3 regions of the Glaciecola sp. 2405UD65-10 genome follow, and region 3 is predicted to be linked to each of the others. Evidence: predicted binding sites of a transcription regulator. Region 3 holds the regulator's gene; each other region holds the start of a gene.
What was found. Region 3 encodes MetJ, which represses methionine synthesis genes. Its sites were predicted from a motif close to TAGACGTCTAGACGTCTA; they were not measured.
Positions count from the first base shown of each region.

Region 1: the regulator MetJ is predicted to act here: its motif matches at 6,626-6,643, upstream of ACOI22_RS05380 (homoserine O-succinyltransferase).
Region 2: the regulator MetJ is predicted to act here: its motif matches at 2,329-2,346, upstream of thrA (bifunctional aspartate kinase/homoserine dehydrogenase I).

Region 1 covers NZ_JBMEUF010000001.1:1,164,579-1,174,983, forward strand. The annotation lists gene ACOI22_RS05365 (M13 family metallopeptidase) at 1-1,795, shown strand, start outside; gene metH (methionine synthase) at 1,873-4,500, opposite strand; gene ACOI22_RS05375 (homocysteine S-methyltransferase family protein) at 4,531-5,565, opposite strand; gene ACOI22_RS05380 (homoserine O-succinyltransferase) at 5,639-6,562, opposite strand; gene ACOI22_RS05385 (DUF2802 domain-containing protein) at 6,668-7,135, opposite strand; gene ACOI22_RS05390 (chemotaxis protein CheW) at 7,271-7,762, opposite strand; gene ACOI22_RS05395 (chemotaxis protein CheW) at 7,826-8,650, opposite strand; gene ACOI22_RS05400 (ParA family protein) at 8,628-9,404, opposite strand; gene ACOI22_RS05405 (chemotaxis protein CheA) at 9,510-10,405, opposite strand, start outside.
Region 2 covers NZ_JBMEUF010000001.1:1,539,458-1,549,862, reverse strand. The annotation lists gene ACOI22_RS07065 (polysaccharide lyase family 7 protein) at 1-851, opposite strand, end outside; gene ACOI22_RS07060 (tetratricopeptide repeat protein) at 969-2,117, opposite strand; gene thrA (bifunctional aspartate kinase/homoserine dehydrogenase I) at 2,570-5,044, shown strand; gene thrB (homoserine kinase) at 5,066-6,037, shown strand; gene thrC (threonine synthase) at 6,052-7,335, shown strand; gene ung (uracil-DNA glycosylase) at 7,371-8,066, shown strand; gene ACOI22_RS07035 (DUF3545 family protein) at 8,080-8,253, opposite strand; gene pgi (glucose-6-phosphate isomerase) at 8,484-10,133, opposite strand; gene tal (transaldolase) at 10,154-10,405, opposite strand, start outside.
Region 3 covers NZ_JBMEUF010000002.1:109,085-119,489, forward strand. The annotation lists gene metF (methylenetetrahydrofolate reductase) at 110-994, opposite strand; gene metJ (met regulon transcriptional regulator MetJ) at 1,133-1,456, shown strand; gene ACOI22_RS12580 (DUF2959 domain-containing protein) at 1,509-2,165, opposite strand; gene ACOI22_RS12585 (hypothetical protein) at 2,158-2,391, opposite strand; gene pip (prolyl aminopeptidase) at 2,578-3,528, shown strand; gene dtd (D-aminoacyl-tRNA deacylase) at 3,541-3,978, shown strand; gene ACOI22_RS12600 (YiiD C-terminal domain-containing protein) at 4,011-4,913, shown strand; gene rpoH (RNA polymerase sigma factor RpoH) at 5,008-5,862, opposite strand; gene ACOI22_RS12610 (EAL and HDOD domain-containing protein) at 6,334-7,563, shown strand; gene ACOI22_RS12615 (EAL and HDOD domain-containing protein) at 7,572-8,807, shown strand; gene ftsX (permease-like cell division protein FtsX) at 8,829-9,809, opposite strand; gene ftsE (cell division ATP-binding protein FtsE) at 9,806-10,405, opposite strand, start outside.

The DNA.
Region 1 (10,405 bases), on a different contig from region 3:
CGAAGAGCGCGTTAAGGCCATTGTTGAAGACGTAGCCAGCAAAACCGATTTGAGCCTTGAAGAACAATTGATAGCCAACTACTACAATGCCTATATGGATGTAGATGCTATTAACGAAAAAGGCATTACGCCTATTCAAGCCGCGCTTGATGAAATAGCCGCGATTCAAACAGTTGAAGACTTAACAAAAGTGTTCGGTAGATCATGGTTAATTAATACAAATGCACCAATTGGCGCAGGCTTAGGGGCTAACCGCCTTGACCCTGACTCGTATCAAGTATCAGTAGGTGTAGGCGGCTTAGGCTTACCTGACCGAGCTTACTATTTAGAAGATAACGAGCGTTTTAATACTATTAAGGCGGCTTACGAAGAAAATATTACTACCATGCTGGGTTTTGCCAATATTGAAAATGCGGCAGAAAAAGCAAAAAACATAATTGCACTTGAAACTAAGATGGCCGAAGCTATGTGGCCTCGCGAAAAACGTCGTAACCGCGACTTAACACTTAACCCTATTGCCCGTAGTGATTTAAAAGAAACTTATGCAGGATTTGATTGGGACCTATATTTTGACCAACTTGGGTATGAAGCTAAGAACCTAAATATGTCTATGCCTGAGCCAATCAATGACATGATTAGCTTAATTAATGACACACCTATATCGCAGTGGAAAGACTACTTAAGCTATCACCTTATTTCAGGCAATGCAGGCTTATTGGCAGACCCTATCAACAACGCTAACTTTGCATTTTACGGCACAACCTTAAATGGCCAACAAGAACAGCGTCCGCGCTGGAAACGTGCAGTTAACTCAATGGCAGGTTCACGTTCATTAGGTTTTGCAATTGGTAAAGTATATGTAGAACGTCACTTCCCTGAAAGCTCAAAAGAACAAATGGTTGAGCTAGTTGAAAACCTGCGCAAAGCACTAGATGAACGCATTACCAACTTAGATTGGATGGGTGAAGAAACCAAAGAAAATGCAAAAGCTAAATTAGCGGCCTTTGTGCCTAAAGTAGGTTATCCCGATGTATGGGAATCATTTGAAGGGCTTGAGCTATCTAATAATGACCTGCTAGGCAATATGCAAGCGCTTCGCCAATTTTTCCGCGAAAAAAGCCTTGAAGATGAATTGCAAAAAACTGACAGAGAGGCCTGGTTTATGGCGCCTCAACGCGTTAATGCTTATTACAATTCAACCTTTAACGAAATAGTATTCCCTGCCGGCATACTGCAAGCGCCGTTTTTTGATCCTAACGCTGATGCCGCGGTTAACTATGGCGCTATAGGTGCCGTAATTGGGCACGAAATGGGCCACGGTTTTGATGACCAAGGTTCAAAGTCAGATGCCAAAGGTATTCAGCAAAACTGGTGGACCGATGCTGACCGCGAAGCATTTGATGCAAAAACAAAAATGCTGATAGACCAATATGCGCAGTATGAAGCGCTGCCAGGCCAGTTCGTAAACGGCGCAAATAGCGTGGGTGAAAACATTGGTGATGTAGGTGGTTTATCTATGGCTTACCATGCATATAAACTAAGCCTTAATGGTAAAGAAGCACCTGTTATTGATGGTCTTAGTGGTGATCAACGTTTCTTCCTAGCTTGGGCACAGGTGTGGCGAGTTAAAAGAACAGAAGAGAGTATGTTAAGTCGCCTTCGCGGTGGAACTCATGCTCCTGGCAAGTTCAGAACATTAGCCCCGCGTAATCATGATGCATGGTATGAAGCATTTGATGTTAAACCTGGTGACGCTCTGTATTTAGCGCCAGAAGACCGCGTACGTATTTGGTAAGCACCTTATACATGTAAAAAAGCCATAGTTAATACTATGGCTTTTTTGTTTTAGTTGTTTTTAAGAAAGTGAAATATTTAATCTTGTAAGTTAGGCATTAACCATTTTTCAGCTTCTTCTGCACGCCAACCTTTGCGCTTCGCATAATCTTGCAATTGGTCATTTTGAATTTTTGCGACGGCAAAATATCGGCAATCAGGATGCGAGAAATACCAACCTGACACAGCCGCTCCCGGCCACATCGCATAAGATTCGGTAAGTTTCATGCCTATTGTTGCTTCAACATCAAGTAAATCCCAAATAACTTGCTTTTCGGTATGCTCTGGGCACGCCGCATAACCGGGTGCTGGGCGTATGCCTTGATATTTTTCACCAATCAATGCTTCGTTATCTAAGCTTTCATCAGCAACATAGCCCCAAATTTCAGTACGCACCAACTTATGTAGATATTCGGCAAATGCTTCGGCAAGGCGATCAGATATTGCTTTTATCATAATAGAATTGTAATCATCACCATTAGCTTCATATGCCTTGGCAAGTTCATCTTCACCAATTCCTGCGGTTACGGCAAAAGCGCCGGTATAATCTAACTTACCACTTGATTTGGGCGCAACAAAATCACTTAACGCATAGTTGAAGCCTCTAGGCTTTTTCGTTTGCTGGCGCAAGTGCTCTGCCTTTGCAATGCAATGAGTGCTATTGGTAGGTGAATAAATTTCGATGCTTTCATTAATGCTATTGGCGGGGAAAATACCTACTCGGCCAATCGCTTGAAGGCTTTCATTTTGTTGCACTTCATCTAGCAAAGCATTGGCTTCTGCAAATAAGATTTTTGCTTGTTCACCTACTACTTCGTCATTTAATATTCGAGGATACTTGCCCGCTAAAGACCACGTTAAAAAGAACGGTGTCCAATCAATATACTCACGTAGTGTAGCAATACTGGCAGTCACTGTTTTAGCGCCTAGGGTACGTGGTACATATGGTTCGTATGCTTGCCAATCACAGGTAAACGCATTTTCACGTGCTTGCTCAAAGCTGATTGCTTGTGTGCGCGGGCGTTTCTTAGCATGTTGCTCACGTACTTTTACGTATTCGTCTTTTATGCTTTGTGCATATTCGGCCTTACTATGTGCAGAAATAAGCTTTTGTACTACACCCACAGCTCGGCTCGCGTTAGGAACATATACAACAGGATGCTCATAGTTATGCTCAATTTTTACGGCAGTGTGTGCTTTTGAAGTAGTTGCCCCGCCAATGAGTAAAGGCAAGTCCATATTTAAGCGCTGCATTTCTTTGGCTACATTCACCATTTCATCAAGTGACGGTGTTATAAGCCCCGACAACCCGACTATATCTGCTTTTTCGTCTATTGCAGTTTGTAGAATTTTGGCCGCCGGCACCATTACGCCTAAATCAATTACTTCAAAGTTATTACACTGGAGCACCACACCCACAATGTTCTTACCAATATCGTGAACATCGCCTTTCACCGTTGCCATCACTATTTTACCATTAGGACGCGCATCACCTGACTTTTCAGCTTCAATATAGGGTTGCAAGTAAGCTACTGCTTTTTTCATCACACGGGCTGATTTCACTACTTGGGGCAAGAACATTTTTCCTTCACCAAATAGGTCCCCTACTATATTCATACCATCCATTAATGGCCCTTCAATCACTTCTAATGGAATAGTGGCCTCTAGGCGCGCAGCTTCGGTATCTTCTTCAATGAATTCGGTAATTCCTTTCACTAAGGCGTGCTCTAAACGCTTAACAGTGGGTAACTCTCGCCATGTTAAATCTTCTTTGGCGGCAACCTTGCCGTCACCTTGATACTTTGGAGCTAGGGCAAGCAAGCGATCAGTACCATCACTTCGTTTATTAAGAATAACGTCTTCAACGGCTTCGCGCAGTTCTTCTGGAATTTGATCGTAAACCTCAAGCTGACCTGCGTTTACAATTCCCATATCCATACCCGCGCGAATAGCATGGTACAAAAATACCGAGTGCATTGCCTCGCGCACTGGGTTATTACCCCTAAACGAAAAAGATATATTTGATAAGCCACCCGATACATGACAATGCGGCAATTCAGTGCGAATACGGCGTGTTGCTTCAATAAAATCTACCGCGTAATTGTCATGCTCCTCAATACCGGTCGCTACGGCGAAAATGTTTGGATCAAAAATAATGTCTTCTGGCGCAAAACCTACTTCGTTCACTAAAATGTTGTAGCTGCGTTTACAAATTTCAAATTTACGTTCGCATGTATCAGCTTGGCCCTTTTCATCAAAAGCCATTACTACCGTGGCGGCACCATAGCGCTTAATCTTTTTAGCTTGCGCTTTAAAAGGCGCTTCACCCTCTTTTAAACTAATTGAGTTAACAATGGCCTTGCCTTGAACGCATTGCAAACCTGCTTCAATTACGCTCCACTTTGATGAATCAATCATAATGGGAACGCGCGAAATATCAGGCTCAGAAGCTATTAAATTTAAGAAACGCACCATGGCAGCTTCTGAATCCAACATGGCTTCATCCATGTTGATGTCAATTATTTGCGCCCCGTTTTCTACTTGCTGGCGCGCCACATCAAGTGCGGCTTCATAATCTTCACCCAGTATTAGGCGTTTAAACGCAGCAGAACCGGTGACGTTAGTTCGCTCGCCTACATTGATAAACGTTGAAAAGCTTGCGCTCACATTTAATCCCTTTTCATTCGTTGATAACGATTAGTGCGTAAATGGCTCTAGGCCTGATAAACGCATTTTAATGTCAATATTGTGTAATTCTCTTGGCGCGGTATTGCTTAGGGCTTCAGCAATAGCTTTAATATGCGCAGGCCGGCTACCGCAGCAGCCGCCAACAATATTTAGTAAACCACTTTTTGCCCATTCTTCGATATGCGCTGCCATTTCATCTGGCTCTAAGTCATACTCACCAAATTCATTCGGCAAACCTGCATTAGGATGGGCTGATACTAAACACTCACTTATTCTGGCTAATTCAGCTACGTATTGGCGCAGTAAATCAGGCCCTAATGCGCAATTTAAGCCAAAAGAAATGGGTTTTACATGGCGCAATGAATTGTAGAATGCTTCCGTTGTTTGCCCCGACAAGGTTCGCCCTGATGCATCCGTAATTGTCCCTGATATCATGACCGGCAGGCTATAACCCACTTCTTCAAATACTTCATCTACTGCATAGGCCGCGGCTTTAGCATTGAGCGTATCGAATATGGTTTCAAGCATAATTAAATCGACTTGGCCTTGAATTAACGCATGGCAAGCTTCTTTATAGTTTAGCACTAAGTCCTTAAAGGTAACGTTGCGTTTAGCTGGATCATTTACGTCTGGAGAAATTGAAGCTGTTCGGCTAGTTGGGCCTAATACCCCCGCAACAAACCTTGGTTTGTCGGGCGTTAATAAACTCACTTCATCGCAAGCTTCGCGTGCTAATTTGGCGGCCGCTAAGTTAATTTTAACGACTTCGTCTTGCATGTCGTAATCAGACATAGAAATAGCATTGGCATTAAAGGTGTTTGTCTCAATAATGTCTGCACCGGCATGAAGGTAAGCCAAGTGTATATCTTTAATAAGCTTTGCTTGAGTAATCGCCAGTAAATCGTTATTACCTTTTACATCACAATGCCAATTAGCATATTGCTCACCTCGGTAATCGGCTTCTTCAAGCTTATATTCTTGAATTTCAGTGCCCATTGCGCCATCAAGTATTAAAATACGCGATTTGGCCTGTTCGCTAATTATATCAGCTACGTATGCTCTATTTGTTGTAGAGGAATGAATATCTTGCTTACTCACGCTTGCCCTTAACATTATGTTAGTCGCCTATTAATTCATTTAAATCAAATGGCGTAGTTTGATACACATAGTAATTTAACCAATTGGTAAATAACAAATTTCCATGAGATTTCCAGCGCATGAGCACTTTTTTATCAGGCTTGTTATCTTGGTAGTAGTTTTCTGGAATTGACGGCTCAAGCCCTGCTTCTTTGTCTCGCTTGTATTCTTGATCAAGCGTAGTTGGGTCATACTCAGGATGCCCCGTAACGAACACCATGCGCTTGTCAGTAGTTGCCGCAATATAAACACCAGCATCATCAGACTGCGCAAGAATATCCAGTTGATTAACATTAGCATAATCTTGCGTGCGTATTTGTGCAACGCGCGAATGTGGGGCCCAAAATTCAGGGTCAAACCCTCGCATCAATTCATTTTTTTCATCTAAAACAGAATGGTTAAATACCCCTGACAATTTTGAATCGCGAAGTTGTTTATCGACATTGAAAAAGTGATACATTGCAGCGTGCGCAGCCCAGCATAAATAAAAGGTTGATTGCACATTTCGTTTAGCCCAGTCCATAAGCTCTTGCATATGCGACCAATATTTTACGTCTTTGTATTCTAAGTTACCTAAGGGCGCGCCTGTTACAATCAGGCCATCATATTTTTTATCTTTAACTTCACTGAATAAATGATAAAAAGCCTTCATATGTGAAGCCGGCGTATTTTTAGGTGCCGTTTCATCTATGCGAATCAAGTCAACGTTAATTTGCAGCGGGGTGTTTGATAACAACCTTAAGATCTGCGTTTCTGTTTCAATTTTATTGGGCATTAAATTAAGAATGCCTACTTGCATTGGACGAATATTTTGACTGATAGCGCGTTCGTTATCCATCACGAAGATGTTTTCATTTAACAAATCTTCAAGAGCAGGAAGTTCAGCGGGTAATGTAATGGGCATGACAATCACCTATCAATTAAAAAGATAGGCTATTGTGGCAAGTAAACGAAAAAAGTCAACATCTTTACGTCTAGACGTCTAAACGTTTATGGAAAAAATTTGTTTTTACGACTGTTTGCTTCTGTGTAAACCAATTAACACTTCAGCTTCAGCGCGCGGAAGTTCACAGGCTTCCATAATATCTTCTAAGCTAGCCCCTGCCGCTACCAATTCATTGGCTTTAGTGTACATGCGAATACCTGGATCTTGGTGTTGTAATTGTTGAGTTTGGTTTTCAAGCTGCCGTAATTCCTGACTATTTAGCGCAAGTTGGTGACGAATTTCTGACACTTCGTCTTGAATGCTTGACGAAAGTTGCTCCGTATTAGCACTATTGTTTTGGGCAAATGCTTTGAGTTGTTCTTCTTGCTTTTTCAACAATTGATACAAGTCATTTATGAGTTTAATTGACTGTCCTAGGCGTGTGTTCACTGTTTTAGCGTATTGATAAAAAACAACACAAAGTAAAACAATTACAACTAACATAACAAGGCTAAGTAGCGTTAATTTTTCGGGGCTTAAATATAAATTCATATAAAAAGTTGGATGCTTATGCCATGGCAATTGAAATAAAATTGATTTAATTCAACAACAAGCAGTAAACATGCCAAAACAGCCGGTTGTATTTCTACAGCCGGCTGTTTACGAACAATTTAGAGTTTGGTGGGCTTACATGCCGGCTAGGTCATCCCACTCTTCGTCTGATAACAATTTATTAAGGTCAACCAATATGAGTAGTTCTTCGCCGCGATTACTCACACCTTGAATAAATTTGGCGCTTTCTTCTGTGCCTACGTTTGGAGCGCTATCAATTTCAGATGATTTCAAATATACCACCTCGGCAACGCTATCAACTAGAATGCCTACAACGTGCTCATCTGATTCAATAATCACAATACGTGAGTTATCCGTAATTTCAGAAGACGGTAATCCAAAACGCGCTCGCGTATCAATAACCGTAACCACGTTACCACGCAAATTGATAATACCCATTACGTAATTCGGCGCTCCAGGTACAGGGGCTATTTCTGTATAGCGCAAGACTTCTTGAACCTGCATTACATTGATGCCGTAAGTTTCTTCGTCAAGTCTGTAGGTTACCCACTGAAGTACCTGATCATTTGGATCTGAGGTGGTCGCTGTGGTTCTTTCTTGTGACATTCGCTTTTGCTCCGCTACATCGATTGGTTAATCGTCGAGTTTTATACTGTACTTGCCTGCCTATTAATGCATTCTTCCAAGCACAACTTGTACCATTCTTGCACCATCTACCAGTGCACACATTTTATCTTTCAATACACCTGCTGACCAAGCCCGTTTGGCGCTTTCGCCACGCCATTTAATATCACTTTTGTCTAAGGTCATAGTCATACTAATTTGCTCACAACAAAGTACATACGGGCTTTTTCCTAATTGAATTGCAAACTTATAATCTAATGAGGCCTGCAGCTCTTTAGTGTAACGCTCGGGTATTATGCAGCGCGCCGTATCAATGCACTGATACGTGTTATCACCTTTTATTAGCAAGCCCATAAACCACGGTGGCTTCCCTACTATAGGCGACACTTTAGTCAGCGTATGTATACCGCCTAATTCAACTAAAGGTAAGGCTAAAACAAGCCCCGCGACTTCGCATAACAACACTTGAAAGCGCTCATCTAAGTGTTCTTTAAGTGAAATCTGACTATTTCTAATTCCACTTATATCTTCTATTTCGGCAACTTGCGCGATTTCTTGATGACTGATTGATGCTGATTCATCAAGTTTGTGCTTATATTCAGGAATTTCCTGCTTTTCAGTTATTTCAGCTGACTTAACCTGAATATTGCTGTGAACAGACGGAGCATCCAACAGCAGCGATAAACTTTGCGCCTTTTTTAGTAAAAGCTCAGCTTCACTGAGTTTATGAGCATAATCGCTCTCTGCGAGCTCGACATGCGTATATTTAAAGTCTGCTTTTGACTGTGTCAAATCAGTGAAATAATCTTGTACAGCAAGATTTGAGGGTGAATTTGAAGAATCGGGCTTATGCATTTTTGAGTAACTCATTGACGAGCTTTTCGTACGCAAATGAGCCTCTAGTATTTGGCGCAATTTGATTAATAGGTAAACCTGCTGCACTGGCGTCTCTGAATTTCGTATCTACAGGCACGTACCCTTTCCAAATATTACCTTTGTATTTTTCCCGCATTTGGCTAAACGCTCCAATGCAGGCTTTCACGCGTTTATCAAATAAGGTTGGAACCACTAAATAAGATGCTTTGGCTGTTAAACTGTTTTTCATAAGCTCAAGGGTGTGAATCATTTTGTCTAAACCTTGTAGCGCTAAATGCTCTGTTTGTGTAGGCAAAATGATTTTATGAGCCGCCACTAATGCATTTACCATTAGCACACCTAAAACAGGTGGGCAGTCCATTATCATTACATCGTATTTACTCGCAAATTTTTGCGCGACTTTTTGCATAATCAAGCCTTTACCCTCTTGCTCCCCAAGCGTTTTATCTAAGGTTGCCAATGCCATGTGGGCTGGTAACAAATCCACATTTTTTATGCTTGATTGCAAAGTGGCTTGTGCCAGCACAGTAGTAAATGCCTTATCAGAGTTACTTGCCATAAATACATCATATAAATTCAATGCTTGGCATTCAGAATCAACACCAAGATAATGGGTAAGAGAGGCGTGAGGGTCTAGGTCAACTAACAGCGTTTTAAATCCCATTGCACTTAAACAACCTGCAATAGAAATGGCTGAAGTTGTTTTGCCAACTCCGCCTTTCTGATTAACGACTGTCCACACCTTCATTTAATGAGTTCTCTGTGCTTGTGAATACTTACCTAAACTGCCATTACGCTGAATTTACAGGCTTGCAAGTTGTCAAAGTAGGTAGCTGAAAGGCTTACAACGCTACTATGCGTAGCGTTTTAGTAAGCTAGGTATATCTAAAATAAGTGCTATGCCGCCGTCAGACGTGATTGTTGCCCCGGCCATGCCTGGTGTACCTTGCAACAAGGTATCAAGAGGCTTAATAACCACTTCTTCTTGGCCTATTAATGAATCTACAACAAATCCAACTTGCTGCGTTCCTATTTGCACCACAACCACATGCCCTTGAGCACGGTCAGATTTTGGCTTATGAGGATTCAACCAATCATTTAAATAAAATAGTGGAATCGCCTTTGAACGCACAATCATAGTTAATTGGCTATCAACCGTATTCGTTTTGCTCACATCCATGTTGATTATTTCATTTACAGAGCCTAAGGGTAGTGCAAATGTTTGCTCACCTACTACTATCATTAATGTAGGTAAAATAGCTAATGTAAGCGGTACTTTAATTTCTAAAGTTGTACCTACACCCAACTGTGAGTTTATATTAACGGTTCCGTTTAGCTGGTTTATCTTAGTTTTTACTACGTCCATGCCCACACCACGACCGGAAATATCACTAATCTCGGTTTTGGTTGAGAAACCTGGCGCAAAAATTAAGTTAAACGCTTCAACGTCTGACATACGGGCGGCTGAGTCTGCATCTAATACACCGCGGCTAATAGCAATTTCTTTGAGTTTTTCAGCGTCCATCCCTTTACCATCATCAGCAATGGTTAAAAGAATATGGTCACCCTCTTGTGAAGCTGCAAGCCTGACTGTGCCCATACGAGCCTTGCCCGCTTGCTCACGTTCATCAGGCATTTCTACACCATGATCCACCGAGTTTCTTACCAAGTGAACTAGGGGATCGGCCAAGGCCTCTACTAAATTTTTATCTAAATCTGTTTCTTCACCCTCAAGTACTAGTGAAATTT
Region 2 (10,405 bases), on a different contig from region 3:
ATTGTGTAGTGAACGGTTTCTCGGTTTTCAGCGCTGAATGTGAGCTCCATAATGTCGTTTTCAACATTTACGGTGTAGCTAAACTCTTGGCCTAAGGCAATGCCTTTGCTACCAGGGTTCTGTGTGTTTTCCCACGTGTTTCCCCATACTGGGTATGCTATGTCGGTACGCTTTGGATCTGCTTTTGGTAAGTTACGCTCATAGGTCCAAAATACAGAGCCCGTTTTATGGCCAGGAAATTTTTTATAATAAATCTTTAATGGTTCATTACCGTAACCAAAGCCTTGTGATTTATCAGGAGAGCTACCCGCGTGAATTTGCCCAATAACCACTGAATAACTAGGTGGCTTATTAGGGAATTGACTGCTTACGGCCACGTGATCAACATGCAGTGTTGCTTCCATTTTTCCGCCTATAGCGGCAAATTCATTCGCATTTTCATGCGAGGCTAAGGCAAAGTTGTTTTGTGGGGCTTTCGTTGGGATTTTTGTGTTGGCACCACGTGACATATGGCGAAGTTCACTGCGGGCATTTTTTGAATTTGCAGTTGTTACCGCTACATTGGGGCTAGTAAACACCACTTCATTTTGTGCATTTACGTAAAAGAAATTTGGATGGGTGTACGATTGAATATCTTTGGTTGTCACCATATCAGGCTTACCGTCTTTGTTCACGTCAGTCGGTAAGGTAATGTTCCAGTAGCTAAGGTCAATTACGTCGCTAGGATGAACAAGCGCTACGTTTGGCTCACTATTTTCAGGCATAGTTGGTACACAAGCACTTAACGCGGCCGTTAAGGAAAGTGCGCTAAGGAACATAATGGGTTTCTTTCGATAAATAGATAATGGCATGAATACTCTCTTTATTGATCTTGGCTTGATTGTATACCCTAGCTTGCAGGGAAAATTTGAGCGCCTGATTGAAACAATAAATGAATAGCCTTGCAATATATATTTTGACGCCTCGCTTTAACTGGCAGTAAACATATCTGAGAGTTTACTGGCATAGCGTTCGCTTAAGCGCTTATCTTTAGTGCGCATCATGGCTTTTTCTAAGTAACGTTGACTACGGTTAATATCACCATTTTCAAAATATGCCTTGGCTAGCTTAAAGTGAAATTCATGAGATAAATTATTCAGTGAAATAGCTGATTTATAGTGTTGAATAGCCTTGCTATATGCGTCGTTTTCCATGGCTAGGTCACCGTTTATCATGTGATAATAGGGGTTAGCTAAACGCTTTTTGTGGAGTTGCTTTAAAATTTGCTTAGCCTTTTGAGCCTTGCCTTGGCGCTCGTATAGTAAGGCTAAGTTTTCATAGGCCGAACTAAACCCGGGCTTTAAATTAAGTGCCATTCGATAATATGAATCCGCTTGCTGATACAATTTGTTTTGGCTTGATAACACCCCTAAATTTAGCCATGCGCTTGTGTTCGTTGGGTCTTTCTTAATGGCGGCTCTTAAATAAGCATAGGCTTTGTTTGCATCATTTTTTAACATGTAGTCACTGGCTTTATTGGAATAAAATAAAGAAACCGTGTTTGCTTTACTTATAAGGGTAGCGTCAAGCTTCTCTATATTTTCTTGCGGGTCGAAATCAACTAGCAATGCTTTATTTTTGCTTTCGCGGGGATATACTTTTAGATTGATATGATGATTGATCATGGTTTGCCCCATGCGGCGGGTCCAATATTCAGGGATGTCGATATTTTGAAATTGTGAACGCATATTGAGGTGTTCGCTCATGGCGTACATCATAATGGTGAGCGATAAACAATTGGCAGCGCCTTGATGAAAGGTCTCAATAGCCGTTGAATTAGCCCCTGCCTGATATGATAACGATAACTGTGCTTGGCCAAAAATAGCTTTTATTAAATGGGTAAGTTTGGCTTTATCACCGCTTTGTTCAGCTGTATTTGTGTTGATAAAAGATTTCATTGCGTCATCTAGCGCAAATATTTCTTCACTGCTTTCTATTTTGTAACTTGAGTATTCAGGGAAGTTTGCATCAAGCAAGCTTGGCGTTGGCCTAGTGCTTACATTGGTGCTTTGGCATGCACTTAGGCACAAGGCTGAAAAGAAAAGGAGTATATAAGAACTAACATTAACATTACGCATAAATCACCTTAATCTCATAAGCTGTTTGAAAAGCTTAGGTCTAAAGACTAAAGAGGATTATACGCCTACAACTAAAGTTTAACAAATATTTAACAAAAATATACAAATTGCTTTGAAAAGCAATTACCTATGCGAGTGCTTTAATAAGCTAGCTACGATGTTCTAAGACTTCATGTAATAGGAAAAACATTGTATTAATCTTATTTTACAGTTGACTTTTAGACGTCTATACGGCAAATTGAATCACATAAAGTAAATACAAAAAGAAAAAGAAACTAACGACATGACTAATCACATCAATATGAACATTATTATGATGATTATAACCACCTTTTACGAGGGCGGTCGTTAGCTTGTGCCATTTTTTAGTTAACGAAAGCCCGCAGATTAAGCGGGCTTTTTTGTAGCTGTAGTGGATTGATTTGAATAAAGAATACGGGCAGGAGTGGTCAATGAAGGTGTTAAAGTTTGGTGGTTCGTCGTTAGCTGATGCTACTCGATATTTAAGGGTGTTTGAAATTAGTGCCAATACCCACCAAAGTGCTGATACAAAAGGCGCCGCGGTGGTATTGTCAGCGCCCAAAGGGGTAACCAATGCTTTGTCTTTACTCTGCGAACAAGCCGAGCAAGGAAATGATTACGGTGAACTGTTTGCTAAATTAACGATGACATTACACGGTATTTCCACAGAACTAAATGAAACACTTAGTGGCTTTGATTTTGCGGATGTAGATGCATTTATTAGTGAACGCTTGGATTTGCTTGAACAGCAGCTTAAAGGTATTAGCTTATTAAAAAGCTGCCCTGACCAAGTTACCGCAACTATTTTAAGTATGGGTGAGTACGTTTCAGTTAAAATTTTCAGTGCTATTTTAAGCGCGAAGGGCATAGACAACCTTATTGTAGACCCAGTTGAATATGTAGTTGCAGAAGGTGATTACTTAGATAGCCTAGCTTTATTATCACAAAGCCGAGCGCGTTTTTCTGAAATACCTACAGACGGCAGTAAGCTGTTGGTTATGCCAGGTTTTGTTGCCGTAAATGAACAAGGCGAAAAAGTCACACTAGGTCGTAATGGCTCTGATTACTCGGCGGCTATTTTAGCCGCTTGTATAAATGCGAGTTGCTGTGAAATTTGGACCGACGTTGATGGCGTATATAACGCGGATCCAAACCAAGTTGAAGGGGCAGTTTTATTAGATAAACTGACTTATCAAGAAGCCATGGAGTTATCTTATTTTGGTGCCAAAGTGCTTCATCCCAAAACAATTGGTCCAATTGCCCAATTTGGCATTCCTTGTTTGATTCGCAACACTTTAAACCCTGCAGCCCCCGGTACCTTAATTAGCCACGAAGCTAGCGAAAAATGGACCAGCGTTAAAGGTATTTCGCAGTTAGAAAATATTTCTATGTTTAACTTATCAGGCCCCGGAATGAAAGGGATGGTAGGCATGGCTAGCCGTATATTTGACGTAATTTCAAAAGGTAACATATCCATAAGTTTAATTACGCAAAGCTCATCTGAATATAGTATTAGCTTTTGTATTGCGCAAAAAGACACAGACAAAGCACGTGAATTACTAGAAGAGAATTTTGCTTTAGAGTTAGCAAATCATTTTCTTGAGCCCATTGAAGTGCGCGAAGATTTAGCCATTGTGACCTTAGTAGGTGACGGCATGCGTCATTCTAAAGGCTTGGCAGCGAAATTCTTCAAAGCACTAGCGCAAGCCAGAGTAAATAACGTAGCCATTGCACAGGGCTCATCTGAGCGTTCTATTTCAACGGTTATTGAGAACAGCAAAGCGAAAAAAGCGGTTAAGATTATTCATCAAAACTTCTTTACCGAAATGCGCAATATTGATGCATTCTTAATTGGCGTGGGTTTAGTTGGAAAGGAGTTGCTTCAGCAAATAGGCAAGCAGCAAGAAGCTTTATTAGCACGAAATATTAAGCTGACTGTTTATGGTATCGCAAATTCTAAGCGCTGTGCTTTAGAGCCTTTAGGGATAGATTTGCACGGCGATTTAACTCACGCATTAGATAGCGCTAAAGATGCATTCAGCGTTGAGAAGGTAGCTGATTTTGCCAGTACTAACAGCCTTACTAATCCTGTAATTATTGACTGTACCAGTAACGCGAGCATTGCTAATTTATATGTGCATATGATGCAAGCGGGTTTTCATGTGGTTACACCAAACAAAAAAGCCAATACAAGCTCTTATGCTGACTACCTAAGTTTGAAGAAAACATCGCTTAAATTTAACCGCCAATATTTATATGAGACAACCGTAGGTGCTGGTTTACCGGTAATTGATAACCTTCAAAAACTGGTTATTGCCGGTGATGAACTAGAACGCTTTGAAGGGATTTTGTCGGGCTCTTTATCTTATGTGTTTGGCAAGCTTGATGATGGCATGAGTATTTCTCAGGCTACCGCAACGGCCAAAGATAACGGCTTCACTGAGCCAGACCCTCGTGATGACTTAAGCGGCATGGATGTGGCGCGTAAATTACTTATAATGGCGCGTGAATCGGGCTTAAGCCTTGAATTAGGTGATATAGAAATAGAGTCAGTATTACCACAGTGGTTTGATGCCTCTGGCGATGTAGATGTTTTCATGAGTAATTTACCTAAGCTTGATGAGCATATTTCTGAATTAGCATCGAAGGCTAAAGCTGAAGATAAAGTTCTGCGTTACGTAGGCTCAATTGCTGATGGAAAGTGTAAGGTTAGTATTCAGGCTGTGGCACAAAGCCATCCTTTAGCGGCGGTAAAAGACGGCGAAAATGCCTTGGCTATTCACAGCCGCTATTATCAACCTATTCCGTTTGTAATAAGAGGATATGGTGCCGGTGCAACCGTAACGGCTGCAGGTGTATTTGCCGATGTATTGCGCACCATGCCAATACAATTAGAATTTAACTAAACAGGCGCGAGAATCAGAAATATGACCAATACACGTGCTTTCGCTCCAGCCTCTATAGGTAATGTAAGTTTAGGGTTTGACGTATTAGGTGCGGCACTAGCCCCCATTGATAACAGCTTACTGGGTGATTGGGTTGAAGTAAAAGATGCTGATGCATTTAGTTTGACTCAAGATGGCCAATTTGCGCATAAACTTCCGCCTAGTGTGGATGAAAATATTGTTACCCGTAGTTATGAGTTTTTTCAAGCGGCTTTGCTAGATGCGAATAAAACGCAATTGTCGGTGAGTATGCATCTTCATAAGAATCTTCCAATAGGAAGCGGGCTTGGATCTAGCGCCAGTTCAATTGTTGCTGCTTTTTATGCACTTAATGAACATGCAGCGAAACGCGATGGCCATGCGCCATTTGGGAAAGACCAATTGTTAGCCATGATGGGGGAGTTAGAAGGGCAAATTAGTGGAAGTATTCATTATGATAACGTTGCTCCTAGTTACTTAGGCGGTTTGACCTTAATGACTGGAGAAACTTCGCCTATTGCCGTAAACCTACCTACCTTCGATAATTGGTATTGGGTGGCGTGTTATTCTGGCTTGTCAGTTTCAACTGCCAAAGCTCGCGCATTGTTACCTAAGGAATACAGCTTAGCCGATACCCTTACTTTTGGTAGGCAGTTGGCTGTGTTTGTAAACAGCCTTTATGCTAAAGATGAAAGCTTGGCGGCCAAAATGATGCAAGATGTGATTGCTGAAAAGCACCGCAAAGTATTGTTACCTGAATTTGACAACGCGCGTGCATTTAGCGAAAGCCAAGGCGCTTTGAGTTTTGGTATATCAGGCTCTGGCCCAACTGTTTTTGCGGCTACCAGAACTTTAGAGAGTGCTCAAGCTATTGAAGCTTGGCTTAAACAACATTATATTCAGAACCAAGATGGTTTTAGTCACGTTTGTAAAATTGATACTGCAGGCACACGATTGCTCAACGCAGATCAATAAGGAAAGTAAACACTGTGGAATTAGTAAATTTAAAAGATAGTAGTGATACCGCGAGCTTTTGCCAAGCGGTAGCGAAGGGTTTAGGTAAAAATCAGGGCTTATATTTTCCTGAAAGCGTAGCTCCTTTACATAACATTGATGAGCTACTGAGCATGCCTTTGGCTGAGCGCAGTATTCATATACTCAAACACCTTATTGGCGATGAACTGCCCACTAGCACAATTAGTGAATTTGTGAATAATGCCTTCACATTTGAAGCGCCTCTTGCCCATGTAAGTGAAAATATCCATAGCTTAGAATTGTTTCATGGCCCTACCTTAGCATTTAAAGATTTTGGTGGGCGCTTTATGGCGCAATGCTTAAAGCATATTAGCAAAGGTAAGCCGGTGACTATTTTAACCGCTACCTCAGGTGATACTGGTGCAGCGGTTGCGCATGCGTTTCATGGCATAGACAACATCAAGGTAGTTATATTGTTTCCTAAGGGGAAAATTAGCCCTTTGCAAGAGAAGTTATTTACAACATTGGGTGACAACATTCATACGGTTGCTATTGACGCTGATTTTGATGCTTGCCAGCAACTTGTAAAAACAGCTTTTGATGATGAAGATGTGCGCGAAGGCTTGCATTTAAACTCAGCTAACTCTATTAATATTAGCCGTTTGCTGGCACAAGTTTGCTATTATTTTGAAGCGGTTTCACAAGTCCCTAAAGAGCAACAAGACAAAGTAGTATTTTCGGTTCCAAGTGGAAACTTCGGAAACTTAACTGCCGGCATTATTGCCAAGCTTTTAGGCTTACCCATTAAACGATTCATTGCCGCAACAAACAGCAATGATACTGTACCGCGCTTCTTGCAAACCGGTAAATGGGAGCCAAATGAAACGGTAGCTACTATTTCAAATGCAATGGATGTAAGCCAACCCAATAACTGGCCGCGTATTCAAGCGATGGTTGATAAAGGCTTGTTTGATGCTGACTTGCTAGTAGGTGAGGCAGTTGACGAAGAATACACCCAAGGAGCAATGCGCAAATTAGCCAGCTTAGGTTATGTATCGGAACCCCATGCTGCTATAGCGTACCGATGCTTAAGTAAGCAATTAGAAGAAGATGAAGTGGGGATTTTCTTAGGCACAGCGCATCCGGCTAAGTTTAGAGAAACCGTTGAAAATGTGCTAGGCCAACCTATTCGTTTGCCACAAGCGTTAGTGGATGTATCATCTAAAGAAGGCCTTGAGTCAGAATTAGAAAACAGTTATGAAGCATTAAAAGCGCATATGTTTTCTATTCTTAAGTAAGGCGACATTAGAATAATGAAAGGTGAGAAATAGGTGTGAAAAGCGGTAAGCAAGCTTCCCCCGTTTGTGAGAGCGAGCCAAGTTGGCAAACGTTTTTAGACGCTGAAATGAGTAAGCCTTACTTTCTCACCTTAAATGAGCACATTGAAAAAAGACGCGGTGAAACTAAGGTGTTTCCACTTGCAGAAGATGTATTAACTGCGTTTAGTTTGTGTCCTTTGCAGAATGTAAAGGTTGTAATATTAGGGCAAGACCCATACCACGGAGCAAATCAAGCTCATGGCTTGTGTTTCTCTGTTCAACAAGGTCAAAAAATACCGCCTTCATTGCGTAATATTTTTAAAGAATTGGCGCAAGATATTGAAGGCTTTACTGAGCCGGCCAATGGTGATTTGACCGCATGGGCTAAGCAGGGGGTATTTTTACTCAACACTGTATTAACAGTGGAAGAGGGCTTAGCTAACTCGCACAAAAGCTTGGGCTGGGAAACCTTCACTGATGCTAGCATTAAGCACATAAGCGACACGCAACAAGGCGTTGTATTTTTGTTATGGGGCAAACCATCGCAACAAAAAGCGAGTTTAATAGATACCTCTAAACACCATGTTTTAGAGTCAAGCCATCCATCGCCTTTATCAGCGTACAGAGGTTTTTTAGGGTGTAAACACTTTAGCGAAACCAACAAACTGCTTGTTTCGGCTAATCAAACACCAATTACGTGGTCACTGTAAATCTAAAGCTAGCTTAACGAGCCATTTCAAGTTCAAGCTCTAAGCCAAGATCCATATCGCATAGCTCTTGTTTTAAGCGATATTTTTCTTTAATAGCTTCAATTTCACGCCATTTTCTTTTTTTACTTTTGGTTTTTACACCGCGGCTTTCACTCTCAACAGTATCCAGAAGATCAACTGATTCCATGAACTTGCTCCTTTAAGCTACATCGAAACGGGTTAACAAAACATACTAAAGACGCTTGGTAATATTAAGGGTCACCTTTATTTTGTACCATAGCAACGCTAGAATTAAAACAATTAAGTTAAATTTTTGTTAAACTATTTTTACAATAATATGACAAGAGTAGTGCAAAAGAAGCATTTGGGGGGAGTTGCTGCCTTGCTAAATGTTTGAGCAAGACAGCGTTTTCGTTACTAAGATTGAGTAAAGCGTTTAATAAGAGCCTGTGTAGACGAATCTGCGTTGTCTAAAGGTAATTCTCCTTGAATCATATCAAGAACCTGGTTACCTAACACTTTCCCTAATTCAACACCCCACTGATCAAACGAGTTCAAATCCCAAATACAGCCTTGGACCAACACTTTATGCTCATACATAGCAATAAGTGCACCAAGTGTACTTGGGTCAACTTGATCAAATATTAAGGTATTGCTCGGATTGTTGCCAGGCATGGTTTTGTGGGCAGCTAAGCGCTCTTTTTCCTCTTGGCTTAACGAGCTTTCGCTAAGGTCATCTAAACACTCTTTAAACGTTTTGCCCTGCATTAGTGCTTGAGTTTGTCCAAAACAGTTCGACGCTAGCATTTGATGGTGCAAGTTTTGCAGTTCACCTTCATGATGAGGTGTGTTTAATGGGAACATGAAATCAGCAGGAACGGGCACGTTACTCTGGTGAATAAGCTGGTAAAACGAATGCTGGCCGTTGCTACCTTCGCTACCCCAAATAATAGGCCCAGTACCGTAATCAACCGTTCGCCCATCTAAGGTAGTCGATTTACCGTTACTTTCCATATCAAGTTGCTGCACATAAGCCGGGAACCCGCGCAAGTAATGGCAGTAAGGGAGCAATGCATGTGATTGCGCACCCACAAAATTTCTGTACCACACGCCAAGCATTGCTAAAATCACTGGCATGTTCTGTTCTAAAGGCGCTTCTTGGAAATGCGTATCCATTTCAAACGCACCTTTTAAAATGGCTTCAAAATTCTCGTAACCTAAGGCTAAGCTAATGGGCAATCCAATGGCTGACCATAATGAATAACGTCCACCTACCCAGTCACCCATAGGAAATACATTGTTTTCATCCATGCCGAAGTCAACGGCAGCTTTTACATTAGATGAAACGGCTACAAAGTGTTTTGCTATATCTTTTTGGCTAGTGCCTTGTTTCAAAAACCAATCTTTAGCCGTTAAGGTATTTTGCAAGGTTTCTTGTGTACCAAAAGATTTAGACGACATAACAAACAAAGTGCTTTGTGCGTCGCAGTCAGCTAGTACATCAGCAATGTGGCAGCCATCTACGTTAGCTACAAATACCACATCCAGTGATTTATGTTTATATGGTTTAAGCGCTTCGGTTACAATTTTAGGCCCTAAAAATGAACCGCCAATACCAATCGCAACCACTTTATCAATTGGCTTGCCGGTATATCCTGTGTGCGTTTTATTATGAATAGACTCGGTAAACATTTTTATTTTCTTAAGCGTATCCATTACGTCAGGCATTACATCTTTACCTTCAAACATAACGGGCTTACCAGAGAAATTACGAAGCGCAGTGTGCAGCACTGCTCGGTCTTCGGTGGTGTTAATTTTTTCACCACTGAACATTGCTTCCATTTTAGCTTTCACGCCACGTTGCTCGGCCAAATCAAATAAGTTATCAAGTACTTCTTGGGTTACAAGGTTTTTAGAATAATCTAAGAAAATTCCAGCAGCGCTAAACGAGTATTTTTCTGCTCGATTTGGGTCCGCATTAAACATATCTCGCATGTGATAGCGTTTTACAAGCTGAGCATGATGTTCTAGGTTAATCCAAGCGGGAGATTGCTTTAACTTATCCATATTTACAATTGGCCTCGTGGTTATGATAATTTTTTAGCAAGTAGGCTTTCTAGTTTTACTTGATCGGCAGCGAAGTTACGAATACCTTCGCTTAGTTTTTCGGTTGCCATAGCATCTTGGTTCATATCCCATCTAAATGCTTGTTCATCAAGTGGGGTAACCTTAGCTGAAGTTGCTCCGTTATCCACAAGCTTCTGAGCTAACTCACCCTCAGTATTGGCAAGTTCATCTAGTAATTGTGGGCTAATAGTTAGGCGATCGCAGCCCGCTAA
Region 3 (10,405 bases):
TGCTCTTTTAGTCATTTACACTGTTTTATACACTTTTATAAGTGCTTAAGCTAAAAGTTTAGCAAACAAGCACTGCATTAGAAACACAGTACTTCTTAAATACGCTTTGTTATGAACGACGCAAACCGAGCATGTGGCAAATTGCAAAACTTAATTCGCTTCTGTTCAAGGTGTAAAAATGAAAATGCTTCACCCCTTCTTTAGCAAGTACTTTTACCATATCCATGGCAATGTTAGCGCCTAGTAGATTGCGCGTTGCTTGGTCATCTTGTTCTAGTCCGTCGTACATTTTATGCAGCCAACCGGGCACATGAACATTTGTCATACCCGCGAAGCGAACCAATGTTTGATAATTTGTAACAGGCAAAATACCCGGCACTATATCTGCATCTATACCCGCCGCGGCTGCTCGGTCTCGAAAACGTAAAAACACACTGGTATCAAAGAAAAACTGAGTAATCGCTTCGTTTGCCCCTGCTTCTACTTTGCGTTTAAGATTAAGCAAGTCAAATTGGTCATTAGGTGCGTCGGGATGTTTCTCCGGATATGCCGCTACGGAAATATCAAAATCGGCAACATCTTTTAAAATTCCAACCAAATCAGATGCGTATAAATCAGGTTTATCCATCCCTTCAGGTAAATCACCACGTAGCGCTACAATACGTTTAATACCCGAATCCCAATAGTCTTTTGCAATGGCTCTTAATTCAGCTTCATTGGCATCTACGCAGGTTAAATGCGGTGCAGTTGGTACGCCTGTTTCACCCTGTATACGTTTAACCACTGAATGTGTGCGATCACGCTCGCCACTGTTTGCACCATATGTAACTGACATATATTTGGGTTTCAAAGGCGCTAAGCGTTCAACTGATTTCCATAAGGTTTCTTCCATAGTAGGCGTTTGCGGTGGAAAAAATTCGAACGAAACATCTATGTCTCGTAACTCACTTAACGACTGATTAAGGGCGTCGATACCCTGTGCATAAGAAACCATATTTAACCTGACTGGACGTTTAGACGTCTAAATTACGTAAATATGCTATAGACGTCAAGCAATTTAGACGTCTAGATTGATCTTTTCGCTATAACAGTTAGAATTTTAAATAACGACATAACTAAAATGAAAATAATAATGGCAAAATGGAACGGCAACTACATACACCCTTACGCGGAACACGGAAAGAAAAGCGAGCAAGTTAAAAAAGTAACGGTCTCAATTCCTATAAATGTTTTAAAGGTTCTGACTGACGAAAGAACTCGTCGGCAAGTTAATAATTTACGGCACGCAACCAACTCTGAATTGTTATGCGAAGCGTTTTTGCATGCATTTACCGGGCAACCATTACCGAACGATGCTGATTTAACGAAAGATAACGAATTTAGAATCCCGCAAGAAGCTCGCGATATTATGGAGAGTATGGGAATTGATGTTGCTAAGATTGAAGCTGAAGACTAAACACGTAACCAGCGTTGGCAGAAAACCAACGCTGGTGTTTATTGCTTAAATATTATTGTGCTTGAAGTGTTTCAATAAATTCATCAGATTGCGTAATGGCAGTATTCATTTCTTGCAAAAGATTATTAACGTCTTTCTTAATAGTTGAAAACTCACCTTGTAGCGCACCAATAGCATTCGCATTTAAGTTGTGTTTTAAGTATAAAACGTTGTCTTGAAGCGCTAGCAAAACAGGCTCCATACTACTTTCAACTTTTCTCATTGATTTTAACAAACCTGAATATTTACGCTGAGTATCAGATAACTTGCGTTGGCTATCACGTTTGAGATTTTGGTTGGTAATTAACTCAAGTTCTGCTTCCCACTCACGAAACAAAGACTCAGCAACACTTTGTACTTTATCAATGCGCGTACTGACATCTTCTGCGCTGCTTTTACTTGCTTCAAATTGGTCGTTTAAGTTTTCATAAACGTCTTCTAGTTCACCGCCATCAAAAGATATAAGTGCACTAAACTCTTCTAAAGCGCTGGCAAATTGTTCTTGTGCATCTTGCTGCGTTTCTTGTGCAGCTTCCACTCTATCCACTAAAATTTCACGTTTTTCAACGCCCACCTTTTCCCACAAGTCAAAGTAAGTGTCTTGAATTGCGGCGGTACAGGCAGTTAATGTAGTCACTATAGCCAATAATATAAATATACGCTTATTCATAGCGGCGTCTCCTTTCGAATTTAGCGGCATCAATAATACTCCATATGTGTGCTATCGCGCCAATAATGGCAGGGAAAACAAGGAAGAACAATGAGTAACCACCATAGGTAAAAATAAAAAACAATATCGCGGCTAATATTCTGCCTTGCACTAGCTGCCCTAATCCCGCAATAAAAATATTGCATAAAGCCGCTATAACATTACCGCCTGAGCCCTGACCCGCCATTTAATTTCCTTTTTTGTTGTTTTTAATGCGTCAAGTATATACATGACATAAAAATAGTGTAGCGTAGTATTTGATAAAATTCAGCAAAGGTTTTAAACAAAAAGTTGCAGTAGTAAATGGACTAAACTATGTGAAGCAAGTTTTTGAGTTGTAATTGCTTACATCAAACCACAAGGTAACCGTGATTTGGACAGCTTTAAAAGAATTAAATCATATAAAATTGCGACAACAGATTCGCAAGTACTTCACGTTGAAGAATCAGGAATGCCTGACGGTATACCCGCGTTATTTCTTCATGGCGGTCCCGGCGCTGGGATAGGCCACAACTACCATTGGCCATTTAATGGCTTAAATTACAGACTCATTGCATTTGACCAACGAGGCTGCGGCAGGTCACAACCTTTTGGTTGTTTAGAAAACAACACCATAGGCAAACTTATTGATGATATTGAACATCTACGAAAGCATTTTGGCGTTGAAAAATGGTTATTATTTGGGGGTTCGTGGGGCACAACCTTAGCCTTGAGCTACGCAATAAAGCATCCCAACAGAGTGAGCGGCATGGTACTTCGAGGGGTATTTTTAGGCCGTGACCAAGATGCCGACTGGTTTATTTCTGCACAAGGTGGCGCGGCTCAGGTATTTTACGAAGAATACAAACGCTTTATAGGCAATTACAAGGGGCAAAACAGTAAAGAAGTGTGTGAAGCCTTTTATGCTGATCTTACCCATGCAGATAAGAGTGTTAGGCTAGAGGCCGCTGCTCGATGGTTTGACTGGGAAGGCAAGATATCTCGATTACTGGAAGGCCAAGAAAAAGCAAGTGATTTTGCCTCTACCCAACAAGTATACACCTTGGCACTTTTTGAGTGTCACTACATCCTCAACCATTGCTTTTTTGATAGTGATTTTATAATCAAAAATTGCGATGTATTACAGCATATTCCAGTTGAAATTGTGCATGGTCGTTACGATATGGTGTGTAAATGTGAAAGTGCGATGTTATTAAATAATAATTTACCGCTTTCCAATATGACCATTGTTGAAGACGCAGGCCACAGTATGACCGAGAACGGCATTGGTTTAGCGCTTGTTGGAGCACTTAGAAAAATGGAAACTCAACTCAATAATAAGTAGTAGGTAGCAAAATTGATTGGATTGATACAAAGAGTAACTCACGCTCACGTAAGTGTTGATGAACAAATAATAGGGCAAATAAACAAAGGCACAGTACTTTTACTCGGTGTTGAGAAACTTGATACCACTGAAAACATGAAACTATTAGCTAAAAAAGTCGCTAATTTTAGAATGTTCGAAGATGAAAACGGCAAAATGAACAAAAGCTTGCTAGATATTGAAGGTCAATTACTAGTGGTATCACAATTTACCTTAGTGGCCGACACGCACAAAGGCAACCGGCCTGGCTTTTCTAATGGAGCCTCTCCCGAACATGGCTTAGCCATGTATGAGTCATTCATCGCACATTTTGAAGCAGAATATCTCCCCTGCCAAAGCGGGCGCTTTGGTGCTAATATGCAGGTTGCTTTAGTCAACGATGGTCCCGCCACCTTTACAATTAAGGTATGAAACTAGGGATGCATCTAAAAAAAGGATGATATGTGTTCAGTGTTGCGACTCCACAAAGCGAAGAAGAGCTAAGTAGTTATTTTGAATGCCGATGGCGCTGGCTTAGAGAGCCATGGGGCTTTCCATTAGGCTCAGAAAAAGACGAATATGAAGGGGTGAGTGAGCATCGCGTAGTTAAAAACGCTCGAGGTGAAATTGTTGCTATTGGGCGAGTACACCTAAACACCTCAGAAGAAGCACAAATTCGCCATATAGCGGTTTCTGACAACTATCGCCGCAAAGGTGTTGGACACGTTATAATGTCGGCGCTAGAGCAAGTAGCGCGCGATTTGGGCGCTGAGCGCGCCGTAACCAATTCTAGAGAAACCTCTATTGAATTTTTTACTGCTTGTGGTTTTGAAATTCTGGACGACGCTCCTACCGAATTAGGTAAATTGAAGCGTAAGCAAATGGTGAAAAATTTAGTCGACAACAGTATTTTGATGCTGCACCCGAAGTGGTGTAAAGAACTTCAAAATACTTGGCACGAACAAATCCCTATTTCAGAACACATGGGAATTAAACTGTATCGTTATACAGAAAGCACCATTGAAACTCGTGCATCACTTAATAAAAACATTAACATGCACGGCACTATGTTTGCTGGCAGTATTTATTCATTGGCAACACTCACAGGCTGGGGCATGATTTTCTTGCAGCTTAAACAAAAGGGCTTAAAAGGTGAGATAGTGCTTGGCGACGCTAATATACACTATAATAAACCCGTTACTATGCGCCCTAGAGGGGTATGTAATATTGAAAGTGTTAGCGCGAAGTTTGAATTACTACAAAAAAATAAGAAGTGTCCTATTTCACTGACCGTGGATATTTTTGACGAAAACAATCCTGTTGCATCTTTTACGGGCCAATACTGGGTAATTCCCGCAGCTGAATAATAAGCTACAATATTCTCACCCAATAAAAAAGCTCTGTTAAACTTTCGTTTATCAGAGCTTTATTCTTTTAGCTAAGTGGCATTTAGGCGTTAATTTACGCAGCCATTGCAGCTTGAAGTTTTTTCATAGCGTTCTTTTCAATTTGTCTTACACGCTCAGCTGATACTTCGTATTCATCAGCTAAGTCTTGCAGTGTCAATTTGTCATCCGCTAACCAGCGAGTTTCAATAATATGCTGGCTGCGTTGATCAAGTGTACGAATGGCTGCATGTAAGCGGCGAGTCGCAGTCGCATCATGGTCAGAATTAATTACCGACATCTCAACGTCAGTTGATTTATCTTCTAAGTATTGTGCCGGGCTAAAGGTACTAGACTCATCATCATCAGCGCCCAAATCAAATGCAGTGTCTTGGCTTGCCATCCGCGATTCCATTTGTAGCACTTCTTTAGTACTTACGTTCAACTCTTCAGCTACTTTTTGCACTTCTTCATGAGTAAACCAACCTAAACGCTTTTTCGCTTTGCGTAGGTTAAAAAATAATTTTCGCTGCGCTTTAGTGGTCGCCACTTTTACTATGCGCCAGTTTTTCAGCACAAACTCGTGAATTTCAGCTTTTATCCAATGTACTGCAAAAGACACTAGGCGTACACCCACGTTAGGGTCAAAACGCTTAACGGCTTTCATTAAGCCAATGTTGCCTTCTTGAATAAGATCCGCTTGCGGTAAGCCGTAACCAGCATAAGATTTCGCAATATGCACAACAAAACGCAAGTGCGACATCACCAATGCGCGCGCAGCTTCTAGATCTTCGTTCTCAAACAAACGCGTTGCCAATGATTTTTCTTGCTCGGCGGTTAACATCTCAATGCTAGATACAGCTTGCATATAACTTTCTATGCTACCGCCTTGAGAAACCGCTAATGCTAAAGATGAAATATCTTGTTTCATTGTTACCTCGTATTACGCAGACTTTAAATCAGTCGAAAAAATTAATAAGAGCTGTGTGTTTGCTGCACTGCTTTGCTTGTATCGGCATTGAAACGGCCATAATAAATGACTTTTACCGAAAAGCGCTATGTGCAAAGTGAAAATTTGCGTACAAACTATTGCACGGCCTTATTCTTATTCACAACTATGACACTAGAAAAGACCGTAAGTTCTGCGCGAATCTTTCAAAATTTGTATCAGCCTAAGAATATAAGGCCAAACGAATAAAACTCAAGTGAATTATACAATAAATTATAATTAATTTAAGCGTAGTTAGATCAATCTTTATTTAATATTTCGGCACTTTGACCGTTAACTATTAAGAATAAATAAGTAAATCCATTTTTTGTAGGCTGGGATTCGCCAATTACCACCGTCTATATGCTTATTTTGATTTCTTTCAGGGTTTATAAATAAAGGGTTCCATTATCAATGTTTGCATATGTTGCAAGGCAAGCTATTTACAATCGAAAAAAACAAGTATTTGCCTATGAGCTGTTATTTCGCGATGGGGTAGAAAATTGCTTTCCAGACGTATTACCAGATGAAGCTACCAGCAATATGCTCGCTGATAGCCATCTCACTATAGGCCTTGAAAGTATCACATTTAACAAACCGGCATTTATTAATTTTCACGAAGATACCTTATTGTATCGATTTCCCGCAACCTTGAATCCATTAGATGTAGTAATAGAGATTGTGGAAACCGTTAATGTGAGTCCAGAACTCATATTAGCTTGCCAACATATTTCCGATTTGGGCTACAAAATAGCGCTAGATGATTACGACTTTTCACAAAAATGGGATGTATTGTTACCTTTTACGCACTTTATCAAGATTGAAGTCAATGATATTGACATAAGTGATGAAAACCGGCTTGAACAAATTAAGAAGCTAAAAGACGATGGTAAAATACTCATTGCTGAACGCGTTGAAACAATTGAAGAATTTGATCAGTTGTTACCGCTAGGCATAGATTATTTTCAGGGCTATTTTCTATCTAAACCAGAAATGGTGAAACATAGAAACATAGAAGTCTCCGTTTCCTCCGTCATTGAATTAGTTGGCATTAGTGTATCGGCTGATTTCAACTTAAACGATGTAAACAAAGTGTTTGAGACTGATCTTGGCCTGTCTTTTAAGCTTATGCGGTTTATTAATAGTCCAATGTTAAATAAACGCCATTCTATAGGTTCGTTAAGTCACGCTATTAAATACTTAGGCGAAGTGGAGTTAAAAAAATTCATAGCATTACTCGCAATTGCTAATTTAAAAGGGAATAAACCTCTAGAGTTAATAGTGAGCAGCCTTCGACGCGCGCAATTTTGTAAATTACTAGGCACCCAAATGGATGTAAAAGAAGACCCACCCAATGGCTTTATTATGGGTCTGTTTTCACTGGTTGATGCCTTATTAGATAAACCAATGCAAGACTTAATGTCTTCATTACCTTTTTCAGATGAATGCAAAGACGTGTTGTGCCAGCAACGCACTCATGGAAAATTAGCCTATCAATATCGCTTATGTGTTGCTTTTGAGCGCGCCGATTGGCAAGAGATAGATAAACTCGCTCAAACCACAAAGATAGATCTTCCAACATTATTTTCGCTTTATTATGAAGCCTCTCAGTGGGCACATGATATGAAAAATACATTTAAATAAGTTTTGATATGAACAATATTTACGCAAGAGAACCCGTTTTCAATTTAAAAAAACAATTGTTTGCTTATCAGTTTGTTTATCGCAATCAAACAAATGGTGCCTATCCTATAGATATGAGTACCTTAAGTGTAAATAACGAACCTATACATGGACTTAGCATTGATGAGCTATTGCAAGTGGGTAAAACCATTGTCAACTTAAACATTGATGAAATTGATATTTTTAGAGAGCATTTTTCTCCAGACGACGTTATTGTTGAAGTATCTGGCATTACAGCGCAGCCCTCTTTTAGAGAAACGTTCAAAATTGAAAGCTTGAAAAAAGCGGGCTTTGAAATCGTAATAAGCTTATATCATGCGCAACTGCCTGAGTTATTAACAATAGCCAATTACGTAAAGTGTGAAGTACTGCACACCACGCCCTCTGAAATTCGCGAATTAAAAGCTAAGCTTGTAAACAAAAATGCTAAAATCATTGCTACACAAGTACATAGCTACTTTCAATTTGAACAATGTCAGAGCCTTGGAATTGACTATGTACAAGGTTTTTTCTTTTTAGAGCCAGCCACAAACACTAATAAACCGGCTCCAACCAGTAAATTAGCCAATATGCAGTTAATGATGGAGATGGCCAAATCTGAATTGGATGTTAAAAATCTTCAGCACGTTTTTGAGACTGACCCGACCTTATCATTTATGTTGATGAAGTTTATCAATAACCCATTGGTGAATAAGTCATACAAAATTACATCAATTCGCCATGCGCTTAACTACTTAGGCGAGCTTATGGTACGACGTTTCGTTGCCATTGTGTCATTAGCCAGTTTAAATTCAGACAAACCAAATGAGTTACTTAACTTGTCTTTATCACGAGCTAAATTTTGTGAACTTGTTGACGCAGAATGTGAAGGCTCTGCAGACGCAATGTCTGCATTTTTGGTAGGCTTGTTTTCTTTGCTCGATGTTATTTTAGATAAACCTTTACGAGTATTAATTGAGGGCTTAGGCTTAGATGACAAAATTGAGCAAGCCTTGATTCATAAACAGGGGCATTTATACGGTGTGCTGGCGTGTGTTAGAGCCATTGAAACCGGAGATTGGAACGAACTGATCGCAAGCGGCAACCGCTTATCCTTAACACAAGACTTTATGATTGAAACCCACCGTGAAGCGATGCGTTGGCAATACGATATGACAAAAGCAATGTCGCCATGTTTTCCTGTCACTAGCCCAGGTTACACTTAAGCCTTAACTGACAAATCATTATTATTCGGGCTCAATTTCATTCACGTGTTTTTGCACTGATATGAACGAGCCCAATAAACCTAGGGTAATTGAAAGCAACAGCATAACCCCTAAAGCCTGCATGTTTAAGCCGGTAATATTCATTTGAATTTGATATTGCTGCGCTAAATTGTCAAGGCTATGCCCTATCCACCAAAGTATAATACTTACCGTTAGCCAAGCCATTAAGCCCCCTAGTAGACCAAACCAAAATCCTGTGTATAAAAATGGTCGCTGAATAAACGCATCTGTTGCGCCTACCAATTTCATGACCAATATTTCATCTCGCTTATTAAGTATATTTAAACGAATGGTGTTTCCAATAATTAACACTACAGCAAAAAACAGCAATACCGCCAAAAGCAACACCAATTCTTTAGCAATAGCGAGCAAACTATACAAACGTTCTAGCCATTCAATATCTAGCTTTCCTATGTCAACTTCGCGCTCTTTGCGAAGCTTATCAAGCAGCATACCCGCTGCAGTTGGGGTAGCGTGTTTACTTGTAGGCACCACCAATACGGTTGCAGGCATAGGATTTTCGTTTAAATAGTCAAGCGCTTCGCCTAAGCCTGATAAACGCTGAAACTCATCTAAGGCTTGTTCCGGGGAAACGTATTTCACCTCGCTTATTTCTTTCCACGTTGATAAACGCTTTACCAACTGCTGTGCCTGAGGCGGCTTGACATTAGCTCGTAAAAATAAGGATATTTCAGAGGCTTGTTGCCACTGTTCAGTTACCTGTTCAGTATTTTTGACCATAATGTACAAGGTACTTGGTAAGGTAATGCTAAAACCCAAAACGCCAATGGTCATTAAAGCTGAAAACGGCTTTCTATACAATTCACCTAGGCTGTTTACACTTTGCCTAATATGATCAATGAAAAACATTAATATAAGCTGCAGTATACCCACTTTTTGTGAAGCCGAAGCCTGTTTTCGCCCTTTAAAAAGAATGCTCATGCCCACGTATCCTCTTGCGAAGATTGTGACAAGCCATCGGTTATCATTCGCCCATCTTTTAAGGTTAGGGTGCGATACTTCATTCGTGCGATTAAGCCTAAATCGTGAGTAGCGATAAACACAGATACCCCTGCACTATTAAAATCTTCGAATAAACGAATGATTTCCATTGATAATTTAGGATCTAAGTTACCGGTAGGTTCATCAGCTAATAGCAAAGGGGGTCGATTAACTACGGCTCGCGCAATACCTACACGCTGCTGCTCTCCGCCTGATAAGGTAATGGGCAAGTTTCTTACTTTGCTACTCAGTCCAACCATCTCAAGTGCAGCATCCACTCTTTTGGTGATTGTTTTGCGCGTGTGCCCTTCAATAATAAGTGGCAACGCTACGTTATCAAATACGGATTTATCCATTAATAACTGGTGGCTTTGAAAAATCATGCCTATGTCGCGGCGAATATAAGCTATTTGTTTACGGTTTATTTTGCCTAAATCATGCCCATTAATTAGCACCTTGCCTACCGTTGGGCGCTCCATTAAGCTGATTAATTTTAGTAAGGTACTTTTACCGGCGCCGGAATGCCCGGTTAAGAA